3 regions of the Pararhizobium sp. DWP3-4 genome follow, and region 2 is predicted to be linked to each of the others. Evidence: riboswitches for the same ligand, from Rfam matches in the RefSeq annotation. Region 2 holds a riboswitch; each other region holds the start of a gene.
The links. Region 2 has a riboswitch for cobalamin ahead of bluB (5,6-dimethylbenzimidazole synthase). Riboswitches for the same ligand answer to the same signal wherever they lie in the genome.
Positions count from the first base shown of each region.

Region 1: it holds a riboswitch for cobalamin, as region 2 does, so the genes downstream of both, ACP7E6_RS26745 (DUF1636 family protein) here and bluB (5,6-dimethylbenzimidazole synthase) in region 2, are expected to answer to the same signal.
Region 3: it holds a riboswitch for cobalamin, as region 2 does, so the genes downstream of both, ACP7E6_RS06260 (aromatic ring-hydroxylating oxygenase subunit alpha) here and bluB (5,6-dimethylbenzimidazole synthase) in region 2, are expected to answer to the same signal.

Region 1 covers NZ_JAFCXF010000017.1:19,692-24,452, forward strand. The annotation lists gene ACP7E6_RS26730 (LysR family transcriptional regulator) at 1-47, shown strand, start outside; gene ACP7E6_RS26735 (acyl-CoA thioesterase) at 44-490, opposite strand; gene rpsU (30S ribosomal protein S21) at 1,052-1,285, opposite strand; cobalamin riboswitch at 1,936-2,150, shown strand; gene ACP7E6_RS26745 (DUF1636 family protein) at 2,260-2,667, shown strand; gene ACP7E6_RS26750 (ABC transporter ATP-binding protein) at 2,693-3,487, shown strand; gene ACP7E6_RS26755 (ABC transporter substrate-binding protein) at 3,504-4,466, shown strand; gene ACP7E6_RS26760 (FecCD family ABC transporter permease) at 4,544-4,761, shown strand, end outside.
Region 2 covers NZ_JAFCXF010000001.1:879,972-884,732, forward strand. The annotation lists gene ACP7E6_RS04155 (phytanoyl-CoA dioxygenase family protein) at 1-1,183, shown strand, start outside; gene ACP7E6_RS04160 (SDR family oxidoreductase) at 1,271-2,092, shown strand; cobalamin riboswitch at 2,133-2,346, shown strand; gene bluB (5,6-dimethylbenzimidazole synthase) at 2,391-3,083, shown strand; gene ACP7E6_RS04170 (DUF2865 domain-containing protein) at 3,084-4,196, opposite strand; gene ACP7E6_RS04175 (acyl-homoserine-lactone synthase) at 4,371-4,761, opposite strand, start outside.
Region 3 covers NZ_JAFCXF010000002.1:219,985-224,745, forward strand. The annotation lists gene ACP7E6_RS06255 (2Fe-2S iron-sulfur cluster-binding protein) at 1-773, opposite strand, end outside; gene ACP7E6_RS06260 (aromatic ring-hydroxylating oxygenase subunit alpha) at 775-2,025, opposite strand; cobalamin riboswitch at 2,148-2,346, opposite strand; gene ACP7E6_RS06265 (DUF6656 family protein) at 2,700-3,305, shown strand; gene ACP7E6_RS06270 (diguanylate cyclase domain-containing protein) at 3,306-4,367, opposite strand; gene ACP7E6_RS06275 (L-threonylcarbamoyladenylate synthase) at 4,605-4,761, shown strand, end outside.

The DNA.
Region 1 (4,761 bases), on a different contig from region 2:
CCGCAATCGCCGAAACGCCGCTCGATGAGCGCATCTACGGCGCTTAACCGGCACTGTTTTCGTTGGATGCTGCCTCAGTCTGAAACGCCTCTGCACGTGTCCGCATCTCGGGGTCGATTGCAACGGCGACCCGCCCGACAAGATCGAACCGGACGCTGACCGTGCGGTTGACCGCATGGACGACGCCGTCGAGCGAACCGGACATGACCTGCTCGAACGTCACCGAACTGCGCCCGGCCTTCACCACGCGAGAGTGGATCGTCAGCAACGCGCCAGCTTTGGTCTCGTGCTTGTATTCAACCTCCGAGCGGACATCCGCCCAGCCTCGGCTTGTATCGGCAAGACCGTCTGCGCCGGCGATATGACCAAGAAGCTGAAAACTGGCATCGTCGAACATCGCGGCATAATAGCGAACGTTCATATGCCCCATGACGTCGCACATCCACGGATGGGCCACGCCAACATAAGTGACAAGCGATTGATCCGGCATGTTTTCCTCCCGCACCGCGCCCAACGGCGAGTTTCCCGCCATCGGGCGGCGAAGGCTTAGCGTAACCGCTTAAGGGCCGCAACACGCGGTCACACGAGACGTGGCCGCTGCGAACGTCCTTTCGGACATCCGCCGCAGCGGCCTGTAGGAATTATTTCCTTTATACAGCGGAAATTCACTGAGGGTTGCAACTCGGCCACCTGCAGGGGAATCACATTTGTCTCCCGCGACCGAGGGTGCGCGCCACATGGAGAGCTATGAATGCTGGAGAAGCAACGAGGGACCTGCATCGCTGAAATATGGACTTGCAGAGCCACAAGCCTTTGGAGCTTGCAATGGTACCAGCGTACCAGCAGTCATTAACCGGACCGCTCAAGGAAGAAAAGCACTGCGGGTCGCGGATGCGATCGGCGAACGATCGACCGCCACAGCGCCACCGTCACGGCCGATGGCCGCCGCATCTCTCAAATCTACGTATCCGGAAACAACGAAAACTAGCGCGTCCGGATACCGGACGCGCCTTAGACTAGAAAGCCCCAATCTCGTCGAAAGCCGCCGCTATTAGCGGGTTGGCTTCTTCTTCGGTGCCGGCAGAAGGCCTTCGCGCTGCAGCTGCTTGCGCGCATTCTTGCGCTGACGGCTGATAGCCTCGGCCTTCTGGCGTGCCTTTTTGACGGACGGCTTTTCGTAGGCTTCCCGCATACGCATTTCACGGAAGACGCCTTCGCGCTGAAGCTTCTTCTTCAACACTCGGAGAGCCTGATCGACGTTGTTGTCGCGAACCAATACTTGCATGTGAATCTTTCAAAGTCTGATGTTCACTAAAGAGATGGCAGGGGCAGTAGAGCAATTTACGAACCAAATCCAGAGCGTGGGGCAAATTTTCTCACATAATTCGCCTAGTCTTTTGCTCAAGCCCTCACATTTTAGCAGGAACTCCCTTCATCAATCCGGCGGTTTTCCGCCGGAGACGCTGTAAAACAGACCGCAACGCCTCGCATCCAAGCCGGGATTTACAGCTCTCGCCATCCAGTTTCCTTCCAGCTGCGGCCGTCACTGGCCATAGGTGATGGTGATCGCCCGTCCAATTGTCGCTATCCACACGACAAGGGCAAAGATCGCAACGCTGCGCTCCGGGTGATCGGCGAGATTTAAAAAATTCATTGGACGCTCCAACAACAGATGATGGAGCCTGAATATGCGCAATCCTCCGGTCCGGCGGTTACCGCGGGAACACCGCATTGCCCATACACACCAGGCCGGGGCATTCCGCAAGCATGCGGGGCGGGGCGCCGGACGCTGCAGATCTTACGGCACGACAAGCAACAACCCATGCATCAGGCGCCCAGTCCCGCTTGACGACCACTTAGTAATAAAATAACATTACGTTCACGATGATGATATCGAAAGATTGGAATCCGGCGTTGTCAGGTTGTTGGAATCGTGCGAGATGTCGCTCTGATGGTGCTGCTTCCAGGTGACCCTGGAGCGGCTGAAAAGGGAACACGGTGAGGATGACCCAAAAGGGGCCAAAACCGTGGCTGCCCCCGCAACTGTAAGCGGCGAGCGCATTCACAACATCCCACTGGCCAAAAGCCGGGAAGGGGTGGATGCGCACTGACCCGCGAGCCAGGAGACCTGCCATCATCGATGATCAACTGCAACGGACGGGGTGTTCCGATGGAAAAAATCTGGCTTGAAAGCAGCGCTTTTGCGCGCCTGCACTTTGTCGCCATGTGGACTCCGGACGTTGCCTCCGGGGATAAGACATGGCGCATCATCCACAGCACATCATAACCGTCTGCACCGATTGCCGGATCACCGGAACGGCATGCCGCCCCGGATTGGAACTGCTGGCTCGTCTCAACGACAGCCTGTCGCGCCTGGATATCGCCGGCGGGTCCGACTTTTCGATCGAGGGCACCGTCTGCATGGCCGGTTGCCGGCGCCCCTGCACGATCGCTTTCCAGGCCAGCGGCAAGGCGACCTATCTGTTTGGCGATATCGCGCCGGACACGGATATCCGCGCACTTGTGGATTTCGCCGTGATCTTTGCTGAACGGCCGGATGGCCTGACACGCGAGGCCGAACGTCCGCGCGGCCTCGGAGGCAAGACCATTGCCCGGATTCCGGCCGTTTTCCTTGTGTCGGAACAGAACGGAGCGCGCATCCAATGAAAACCGTGATCCCGGGGGGCAACCGATGAGCTGTGACGGGCGTGGCGCCAGTCTGAACGTTTTGGGCCTTAGCTGGGGTCCAAAAGCCAATCTCCTTCTCGTTCGCGACGTCAGCTTCTCGCTGGGGGCCGGTCACCGGCTTGCCATCGTCGGGCCGAACGGTGCTGGCAAGACATCGCTGTTGCGCTGCCTTTATCGTGGGACGGCCCCGATCGAGGGCCGGGTCGAGATCGATGGCGAGGATATTCGCAAGCTTTCCGCCCGGGCTGCCGCCCGCCGTGTCGCCGTGGTGCTGCAGGAAATGCCGGCAGATTTCGCCTTCACCGTGCTCGATGTGGTCATGATGGGCCGCATTCCGAGACGTCAGGGCCTGACAGGCTGGACGGACGAGGACCGCGCGCAGGTTGCTCACTGCCTGCAGCATCTCGATCTCGCTTCAATGGCCAGCCGCCAGTTCACGACACTGTCGGGCGGCGAGAAGCAGCGGGTGCTGGTTGCCCGAGCGCTGGCGCAGGAACCGGATATCGTCATTCTCGACGAACCGACCAACCATCTCGATATCCGCCACCAGCTGGAAATTCTTCATCTGCTGGCCGGGCTGAAGCTCACCATCGTCACCACGCTGCATGATATCAATCTGGCCAGTACGTTTGCTACCCATGTGGCGCTGATGCGCGACGGCCGGATGGTCGGCTTCGGCCTCCCGGACGACGTGCTGACACCACACGCGATTTCGACCACCTTCGGCGTCACCGCCCTTGCCCATCCGGTAAAGGGCAACGCCGCCGCGCGCTTTTCATTTTCCCTCAAGACCGCCTGAACCGAAAGGACAAACCATGCCCTCTTTCCGCTTGCTTGCCTCTGCCGCGGGGTTCCTCGCCACCGCCCTCATCGCCATGCCGGCGCTTGCCTATCCGGTCACCGTGAAGAGCTGCAACCGCGACGTCACCTTCGAGGCCGCGCCGAAGCGGGCGATTTCCAACGATGTCAATCTCACCGAGATGATGCTGGCTCTGCAGCTGCAGGACCGCATGGTCGGCTATACCGGCATTTCCGCTTGGAAGACATTGGATCAAAAGCTCCGTGACGGTGTCAAGGAACTCCCCGAACTGTCGGAGAAATATCCGACCAAGGAAGTCCTGCTCAATGCGGACGCCGACTTCCTTTTCGCCGGCTGGAACTACGGCATGAAGGTTGGCGGCGAGGTCACGCCCGAAACACTCGCGCCGTTCAAGATCAATGTCTACGAGCTGACGGAATCCTGCATTCACATCATGGCGAAGGCCAAGCCAACGATGAGCGACATGTTTGTCGATATCCTCAACCTCGGCGCAATCTTCGGGGTCGATGACAAAGCCAAGACGCTGGTCGCAGGCTATGAAAAAGGGCTTGCCGACATCAAAAACCGGATTGGCGAGGTCAAGCAACCTGTTCGCGTTTTTGTCTACGATTCCGGCACCGAAAAACCATTCACATCCGGACGGTTCGGTATTCCAACCGCGATGATCGAGGCAGCCGGTGGCGTCAACATCATGGACGATGTGGACAAAAACTGGGTCGAAGTCTCCTGGGAGCCGGTGATCGAACGCAATCCGCAGGTGATCGTCATCGTGAATTATGGCGACGTGACAGCCGAGCAGAAGATTGCCTTCATGAAAGAAAATCCCGCGTTCAAAAACCTCGACGCCTTCAGGAGTGATCGTTTCGCTGTGCTCGACTATGTCGAAGCGACACCCGGCCCACGCAACATAGACGCGATCAGCCGCCTTGCCGACACGTTTCATCCGCGCAGCATGTAGTAATTTTTGATCCAAATTATCCGGCCGGGCGGGTCTATCTGCCCGGTCTTGCTTTCTGCGTACAAAATGGACACGACATGACGAGCGGCCGAATTTTTCTGAGTGTAACCGTACCGGCGATCCTGATCGTTCTGAGCGTCACGGCAGGCGTCTCGCTGGGCGCTGCGCCCATTTCGTTCGTTACTGTCTGGTCGATCGTTGCCAACCACCTGTCGCCGGGCTTGATCAAGGTTACATGGTCTGCCGGCCGCGACAGCATCGTCTGGGATGTCCGCTTTCCGCGGGTTATCCTGGC
Region 2 (4,761 bases):
CAATATCGTGGAGCAGCGTGCGGACCGGATATGGCTGACGGAAGGCGCCTGCGATCTTGAGGATTTCCGCGCCGAGGTGGAGCGCACGACATCGCTTGCCGATTATCCGCATGCCGCAGCGATCGAGAAAAACGTTTTGATCTATGACAGCGCCAGCGTGCTGAAGGCGGCAGCTTCACACGAGGGGCGCCGGGCGGTACTGGCCGAGATCTGCGAGGCCTTTGCGACAGGGCCCGGCGTCGTCGTGCTGAAGCGGGCTTTCGAGGATACGGCCATCATCGATATCGCGAGCGGCATTTTCGACGATATCATCAACGAGCAGCACCAGACCAGCACTGGCGGTGGCGATCATTTTGCCAAGCCGGGCGCCAATGACCGGATCTGGAATTCGCTGGAAAAGCACTGCCTGCGCGACCCTGAAAATTTTGCCGCCTACTACGGCAACGCCCTGATCGCTTTGGTCAGCGAGGCCTGGCTCGGGCCGAGCTACCAGATGACGGCGCAGGTCAACCGGGTCAATCCGGGCGGAGCGGCGCAATCGGCACACCGGGACTATCATCTCGGCTTCTTGACCTCGTCCGTCATCGAGCAGTTTCCGGCACATGTTCATCGGCTGTCGCCGGTCCTGACGCTGCAGGGGGCGGTGGCGCATTGCGACATGCCGCTGGAAAGCGGGCCGACTTTGTTCCTGCCCTACAGCCAGACCTATGTTCCGGGCTATCTGGCGCTGAAACGCCAGGAGTTTCGCGAGTATTTCGATCGCCACCATGTGCAGTTGCCGCTGGAAAAGGGCGATCTGGTGTTCTTCAATCCGGCGCTGTTCCATGCGGCGGGAACCAATCGTTCCGAAGGGATCAAGCGGGTGGCAAACCTGTTGCAGGTTTCCTCGGCTTTCGGTCGGGCGATGGAAACTGTCAACCGGCAACGCATGAGCGCCGTGCTCTATCCGGCCTTGAAGGCGATGCTGGCGGATGGGCGCTTGTCTGGCAGCGAAGCCGCTTGCGCCATCGCATCCTGTGCCGAGGGCTATTCGTTCCCGACCAATCTCGACCGGGATCCACCGTTGGGCGGGCTTGCCCCGAAGACGCAGGCGCAGTTGATGCACGAAGCTCTGTCCGGCGGCTGGGAGGAAAGTGCATTCGTAGCGGCGCTTGCCGAGCAATCGGAGAAGAAGCTCAGTTAACGGACCCATGTTTTGCAATTTCAACTCCTGCCCGAATGCCGGGCGGGAGTTTTTTGGCATCGGCGATATCGAAATGGAGGAAAGACAATGAGCACTGACTATGGCCGTCTGGACGGCAAGATCGCAATCGTTACCGGTGGAACGCAAGGCCTGGGGGCGGCGATCGCGACGCTGTTTGCCGAGCGCGGCGCGGCCGGCATCGTCATCTGCGGCCGCAATGCCACCAAGGGCGAGGCCAAGGCGGCCGAGATCGGCAAGGCGACCGGAACCCGGGTCGTCTATGTGCAGGCCGATCTGGAAAAGGTCGAGGATGCGCGCAAGGTGGTTGTTGCCTGCGACAGGGAATTTGGCCGGGTCGATGCGCTGGTCAACGCGGCGGCGATTACCGATCGCGGCACGATCCTCGATACCAGCCCGGAACTGTTTGACCGGATGTTTGCCATCAATGTGCGCGCGCCGTTCTTTCTGATGCAGGAAACCATCAACGTCATGCGCCGGGAAAAAATCGAGGGGACCATCGTCAATATCGGGTCGATGTCGGCCATGGCCGGGCAGCCTTTCATCTCTGCCTATTGCGCGTCCAAGGGCGCGCTGGAAACGCTGACCAAGAACACGGCCTACGCGGTGCTGCGCAACCGGATCCGCGTCAATGGCCTGAACATCGGCTGGATGGCATCCGAAGGTGAGGACCGCATTCAGCGCGAATTCCACGGATCGCCCACCGACTGGCTGGAAAAGGCGGCGGTCAGCCAACCCTTCGGCCGCTTGGTCGATCCTGCGGAAGTGGCGCGCGCCTGCGCGTATCTGTCGTCGGCGGAATCCGGCCTGATGACCGGTTCGATGATTTGCTTCGACCAGTCGATCTGGGGGGCTTATGATGGATCGCCGCATCCGGTCGCGGCGATCTGATGAGAACCGGCGGGCCGCCTTGCAAACGGCGGCCCGCTATGGCCACATCGTTTCGTTCAGGTGCCTGCGCAAGCAGGAGAATCGGGAATCCGGTGAAAATCCGGGACGTGCCCAGCGCTGTAACGGGGACGGCTTTGCTTTTACGAATCTCTGAATCATTTCAGAGTTCTGCCACTGGATCTTCAATCGATCCGGGAAGGCGGCAAAACCGGATGATCCGCAGTCAGAAGACCGGCCTGACGAGATGGACCAGCCCCGCGCGGACGGCGGGAGGTTTCGCACTGTTGGGGATCAAACGATGCAAACTGAACCACAAGACCGCCTTGTGAGGGCGGACGCATTCTCATCGGACGAGCGCGCCGCCGTCTACCGCGCCATCGAAACCCGCCGCGACGTGCGCGACCAGTTCCTGCCGGCGCCCCTGCCGGACGCGCTCATCGGGCGGTTGCTCGCTGCCGCACACAGCGCGCCGTCGGTCGGCTTCATGCAGCCATGGAATTTCATCGTCGTCCGGGACGAGGACCGGCGCGCTCGTGTTTTCGAAGCCTTCCAGCGGGCCAACGAAGAGGCGGCGCTGATGTTCGAGGGCGAGGTACGGGACAAATACCGGTCGTTGAAGCTCGAAGGGATCCGCAAGGCGCCCGTCAGCATCTGCGTGACCTGTGATCCGACCCGGGCAGGCAAGGTCGTTCTCGGCCGGACGCACAATCCGCGCATGGATGCCTTTTCCACCGTCTGCGCGGTGCAGAATCTCTGGCTTGCTGCACGGGCCGAAGGCGTCGGCGTCGGCTGGGTCAGCATTTTTCACGAACGCGACATCAAGGACGTGCTCGACATTCCCGATCACGTCGACATCATCGCCTGGCTCTGCCTTGGTTATGTCGACACGCTCCATGCCGAGCCGGAACTGGCCGTCAAAGGCTGGCGCCAGCGCTTGCCGCTCAAGGATTTGGTGTTTTCCGATTGCTGGGGGGCGCGACCAGTCGATTGATCAGTTGGTCTGCTGTAGTTCCTGATATCCGGGGCCGGTTGGATGCCTGAGGTCGATCGAGGTTTCCTGCGAAGGCAGGAAGCTCGGGCCGACAACGCGAACCTTGTTGTCCTGCGGATTGTAGGGCCGATCGGCAACGGGGGTCTTCACCTCGACCGGGTCGGCCTTCTTGCGGGTGCGAACATTGATAACGCCCTTGCCGTCGTCCGGCGTGCTCTGTGGTATCGCCGTGCGTCCGGCGGGAGCGCAGCCGCACTGACCGGGCTGGCTGAAATCGCGGGTCTTGTAGGCGAAAGCCGACGGCAGGTCGGCATAGGGTTCGCCGGTGGCGGCGGAGACCATCTGGTTTGTTTCTTCGGTCGCCAGGGCATGATAGTAGAGCGCCGTCTCCGCTCCCGGACACCGCCGCTGGCAGGTTTCGGCATCGCGCTGGAAATCGGCCGGGGACGAGTTCGACGAGATCGGGAAGAACGCGCCGTCGCAGGTACGCACGCACATGGTGCGCAGGCTGCCCGGATAGTCCGCGCTTGGACCAAAGCCGTCATCCGGCGTGGTGAAGTCGGCGTTGCTGCCGCGCATGTCCGGCTCGTCTTCACTGATCGGCGGCAGATCGTTCAGGATGTTGCGGTGGGTTTCCGGCTCTTCGACGGCGGCACTGAGGACTTCATCCTCCTCCTCGGCGCAGCGATTGGCGGCAAGCGCTGCGTGGATGCGCCGCCGGGTGATGTCGCTGGCGCCGCCTTCCAGAAGATTCTGCCGACGGGCTTTCAGCGTTTCGAGATCCATCTCCATCTGAGAGATTTCGGCGTCGAGGCTGTAGCAGGCGTCTTCGTTGGGGCCACCGACAATGATGACGCTGCCTGAACTGCATCCCAGCCGTCTCAGATCGCTGCGGGCCTGCCGCAGATCCAGGTTCTGGCGGGAGATCGCGCTGGTGTAGTCGCGCAGATTGGCATTGGAGGCAACGATCTTCGGCAGGCTGGCAAGGCGGGCATTCAGCCGTTCGCACACAGCCGAGGCATCGGCCGTGGTCGTCATGACCAGAAGAAGCGGAGCGATCAGCGCCGCAAAGGATTTCGAACGGAAGGTCACGTGTTTCTCTCGCCTGAGCATACCGGCACGTGCCGGGTACGAAGGAACATCCTGCGCACTCTGACTTTGCCCTTATCATAACGTCATTCCACGGTGCTGCAACGGTTGCTGCTTGGCAGCGTTAACGGCAGGCGGGAGTTTAATGCGAGGCGAGGCGGGAGAGCCACAATCGGCGGCTCTCCCGGGGCAAGGCAATTATGCCGCCCGGGCGGTTTCCAGGGACATTGGCCTTTCCAGCACCGATCCGCCGATTTCCGCGACGCTTTTCATCCGTTCCAGAAGGTCGGGCGTGACCTCCCAGGCAACGGCCACGGCGTAGACGGAACCGATCCGCTGCGGCTCTCCGATGCGCTCGCCGGGGCAGCCCATCCGCCTGAACATGCGCTCCAGGAAGACATCGGTGACGGTGACGATGTGGCTGAGACCGGATGACAGCCCGAGTTCGCCAACGCCGCACATCAGTTCCGCCGCCGCAATCGTCACCTGATTGGAGCCGCGATCCTGCGAGATGGTCGGATCGATGCAGAAACGGCTGGATTCCCAGACGGACGCGCTGCGCACCTGCGGATTGTCACCAAGCAGGATC
Region 3 (4,761 bases), on a different contig from region 2:
GCCGGTTGAAAGCTTTCCTCGTGGTAGCGGTTCATGTCGAATCCGACGCTTTCCAGCATCGATTTGACGCCACGCATGAACGGTTCGGGGCCGCAGCAAAAGACGGTGCGTTCGCGGAAATCCGGTGCCAGCAAGGCGAGTTTGGAGGTCTCGATACGGCCACGCAGCCCGTGCCAGCTGTGGCGCGGCGCATGGGTCTCGACGATGAAGCCGAGATTGAGGTTCGGCATATTGCGGGAAATGTTCTCCAGCTCGTCGCGGAACAAGAGATCATCCGGCTGGCGGGCGCAGGACAGAAAAGAGACGTCCGTCTGCGGCGCGCAATCGGCCATCCAGCGGGTCATCGACATCATCGGCGTGATGCCGGACCCGGCCGAGATGAACAGGTATTTTTCGCCGGGATGACGCACGAACGAGAAGTCGCCGAGCGGTCCGAAGGCCTTCAGCTTCATGCCCGGCTTGAGGGTTTCGAACATCCAGCGGGTGCCGATGCTCGACGCCTGCGCCTTGACGGTGACGGCGACCGAAAACGGCCGCGACGGCGTCGAGGACAAAGTGTACGTGCGCATCACCGGATCGTCCGCCTTGACCGGCAGTTCCAGCGTGACGAACTGGCCCGGCAGATAGCGGAACCAGCTGTCCTTGTCGGCCTTGAAGCCGAACGTCATCACGTCCGGCCCTTCGGCGGTGACGGAGATGCATTCCAGGAGCTGCTGCCGGTCGTTGAACGGCTGCAACTCGTCAAAGTGCCGGAAGGATGAGGCAATCGTCATGTCAGGCGACCCGAACCAGAGGGGTGGAGATGGAGCTGCCCTGCAGGCGGTCCGCCAGGAAGTTGGTGTACCATTCGACGAACTGCATCACGCCGCCTTCGTGTTCCGGCGAATAGGGACCGGGCTGATAGGCGAGCGAGCGGATGCCGAAGGCGTTTTCCTCGACGATCTGGCGGTCCTGGTCGTTGGTCTCGGTCCAGACATGCGTCAGCTCGTCGATGCTGTAATCGACGCCCTCGACGGCATCCTTGTGCACCAGCCACTTCGTCGTGACCTGCGTCAGTTCGGGCCCAAGCGGCAGGACGCGGAAGGTGATGGCGTGGTCGGCCAGTACATGGTTCCAGGTCGACGGATAGTGGAACAAGAGCAGCGTGCCGATATGGCTCTGGCTGACATCGTCGGACAGCTGGCGCTTGACGGCGCGTTTGCCGGACATGGTGTAGCTTTCAGCGCCCTCGATCAGCGGCATGCGGGCGACGCGGAACTGGCCCTTGTGATCGATCTTGAACTCGCTCGGCAGGCCCGAGGCTTCGCAATGTGCCCAATGGGCGGCGATGACCGGATCGTCCTTGGCGCCCTGCACGCCGGTTGCCGTCGGTGCTTCCGGATAGGTGCGGCAAAGTTCGGGGTGGTTGGCGGCGCAGTGGTAGCATTCCCGGTTGTTTTCCCAGACGAGCTTCCAGTTGCCCTTTTCGATGATGGTGCTTTCGAAGGCGACCTTGGTGTCTTTTAGATTGTGCGGCGTCAGATAGGACGAGACCATGTCGCGCACCGGTTGGAAATCCATCGCCTCTTCGGCCAGGCAGATAAAGATATAGCCGCCGATGGTTTCGCAGTGGATCGGTTTCAGACCATGCTGGTTCTTGTCGAAATCCTCGCCCATCTGGCGGGCGAACAAAAGCTTGCCATCCAGCTCGTAGGTCCACTGGTGATAGGGACAGACAAGCTTGGCGGACGAGCCCTTGGCACCGGCGCAGACGCGCGAGCCGCGATGGCGGCAGGAATTGTGCAGCGCCCGCACGGTGCCTGTGCGATCGCGGACGATGACGACCGGATATTCGCCGACCTGCACGGTGAAATAATTGCCGGATTTCGGGATTTCGCACTCATGACCGATGAACAGCCAGTCCTTGTACCAGATTTCCTCCATATCGAGCCGGTAGAGATCGGGATCGGTGTAGAAGGCCTGCTCGAGACTGTGCGTGCCGCGCCGGTTCTTCAATGTGCGGAGGACTTCGCTGCGGAGATCCATGGTCATTTCCTTGTGCTCGCCAACTTTTTGAACGTTGCAGCAGACAGGAAAGGAACCGCCGGCGCGCCGGGAGAGCGCGTGGTTACAGTGGTTCTCCTTCCGGCTGCCCGCCGCAACCCAGATATCAATTTCATCACAAGGCTGGTTTCCGGGCTCTGGAGCTGTCCTTGCGGACGATCCCGGCGCCTTCCCGGATTTCTCCAGTGGCCTTTTGCCGAGGTTTCGCTCCACCACCGTTGCGGGGGCAGCGCCGGATTTCGACCGGCTTCCCAATTCTCCGCCCTTCCCTATAAAGACGGCACCTTGAGTGTCTTCATCTAATCCGCACGCCCGGAAAAACAGCCGCCAGTTTACGACATCCGATTCCAGAAAGACGACACGGAACAGATTGCATGCGACCTCGGCCCATGTGGCTATTTTATAAGCATAAACAACGCGATCTGCTGAATTTTCAGCAAAAGGCCGGTTTTCCGCGCAACGCTTCGGCAATCGGCTGCGAAGCGGCCTCTTTGCGACATCGCGCGGCACCAGTGCTGGCGCCGCCATGTGCATACTGCGCGGCAAAAGGTTGATGCCTGGAAAGACTGCATTAACCATAACACGTTAGCTTCATCTCATGAGCGATTACGCCCCGGAGTGCTTTGTCTGCATTCCGCGCATTCTGGTACAGGCCGATGTCAAACTTGAGATATTTCGATGCCGCCGCAGTCAAGAAGCCGGCTCCATCGCCGAAGGCGGCGATCTATACCGAATTCCTGCGCACAGGGCGGATCAACCGGCACCAGCAGGAATGGAGTGCCACAGAAAAACGCTATCTGACCCATCAGGAAGTCGCCACCCGCACCGGCAAGAAGCTCGAAGCGGCCGGTACCGCGACGCATGAGCGGATCAACGGCTTCCATCGGTCGATCCGGTTTCCCAGACTGCTTTTCCACCGCACGCTCGCCGATAGCCCGCATCTCGGTTACTGCCATGTGACGGCCGCGCGGACGAAATTTGCCAAGTTCGAGGATGTCCGCTGGTCGTTCTACATTGCCAATTTCTTTTCCGATATCGGCGACGACCAGCATTTTTTCGAGAAGATCAAACTCGGTTATTCGCGGATGTATTTCGCTGTGGCAACCGAGATGGATGCCGAGGCCGGCAAGCTGACGGTCAATCGCGCTGTGCATGACAACGGGCTGTTGTTTCGCACCCGCGACCCCAAGGAAGCCCTGAAGAACGTGCTTCTGCTCGGCGCCCGCAACGAACAGCTTCGCAAGATCATCGGCAGCCTCTGATCACTGCTTGTAGATCAGCCAATCGCGCCCGGGCGGCTGCTCGCCTTCTGCGCCATGAACGATGGTCTGGTCGCCGCCCTTGCCCTGCGCCCTGGCAAGCGCCTTTTCCGCCGTACCGACAAGATCGAAGGCGTTGCTGGCATCATCCGACATGCAGATGCCCACCGAAAGCGTCACGCAGCCGAGATCGCGCCCGGTTTTAGGATGTGTGAAATGCGTGCCGCGCAAGGCCGAACGCAACAGCGCCACAAGCCGCACCACCTCCCGCTCCTCGCCCGCATTGACCAGAAAACCGAAACGGGTGCCGTCGAAACGGGCCACGAGTTCGCTTGACGGAAACGCCTGCTGGATGATGCCGCCGATATGCCGGGCCAGCGGCTCGGCCAATGCCGCCGCCTGTTCGCCCGACAGGCGGCGGCTGGTATCCGGTTCGGCAATGGCGATGCCGCAGGCAAGCGGCAGATCCGGATCGGCATAGACCTTGGCCAGCGCCTTGTTGAAGGCGCGGCGATTGGCAAGCCCGGTGACTGCATCCGAAAATTTCCGCGCTTCGAAGTCGGCAAGATCCTTCTGGACGCCGGCAATGACGCTCGATTGCGCCGTGACGCTTTGTTCCATTTCGGCATTGTGCGACACCTGCCGCTCGGTGGCCCGCTTCAGCGCCTGGATGGAATTGGCAAGCGCCGCCTGGCTCGCGTCACCGGACACCACCAGCGCTTTCGTCGCCTCGCTGATCAGCTTGCCATAATCATCGAGCTGATCTTTTTCGCGCGACAGGAGGTTCATGAAATTGCTCATCTCGTCGCGCACGATCGTCGTCGATCGCGCCAGCACGCTCGCCTCGTGATGATGCGGCAGATATTTGCGGCCCAGTTCATCAAGCGCCGATTGCGACTTGTACTTGCCGAGCGCGATGAACTCGCGAACCAGGTCCGGATTGGCCCCGCCATAAGCCTCGTAGACGAGTTCGTAATTCCTCGGGATGGCATCGATCCCCATCTGATGCATGGCGGTGGCGATGCGCAGCGCAAGGTCGTTCGGCATGGATTTCTTGTTGGCCATAAGGGCTCCGGCTGAGTGCAGAATCCGACAGCTAGCATGGGCAACTTTCCCCGCTGCTAACCGGACCTGTCGCATTTTAAGAAACCCGAATTCCGGCTGTGGCGAAACGGCACAATCGGCGCAAGCCTGCACATCGCCAGCGAATGCGCTTGGCAACGTCCAGCTTCGCCCTGTAAAGAAAACGCCGGAGCGCCTGCCTGGGTTTTTAAGGACTGGCGCATGACGTTTGGAAGTTTGATGGCGCTGATCATAGACACACGGACCGAGCCGGACCGCGCCTTGGCGGCCGCCTGCGAAACGCTTGGCGAAGGCCTGCCTGTGGCGATCCCGACAGAGACGGTCTACGGGCTGGCGGCAGACGCTACCAATCCGGACGCGATCAGCCGAATCTATG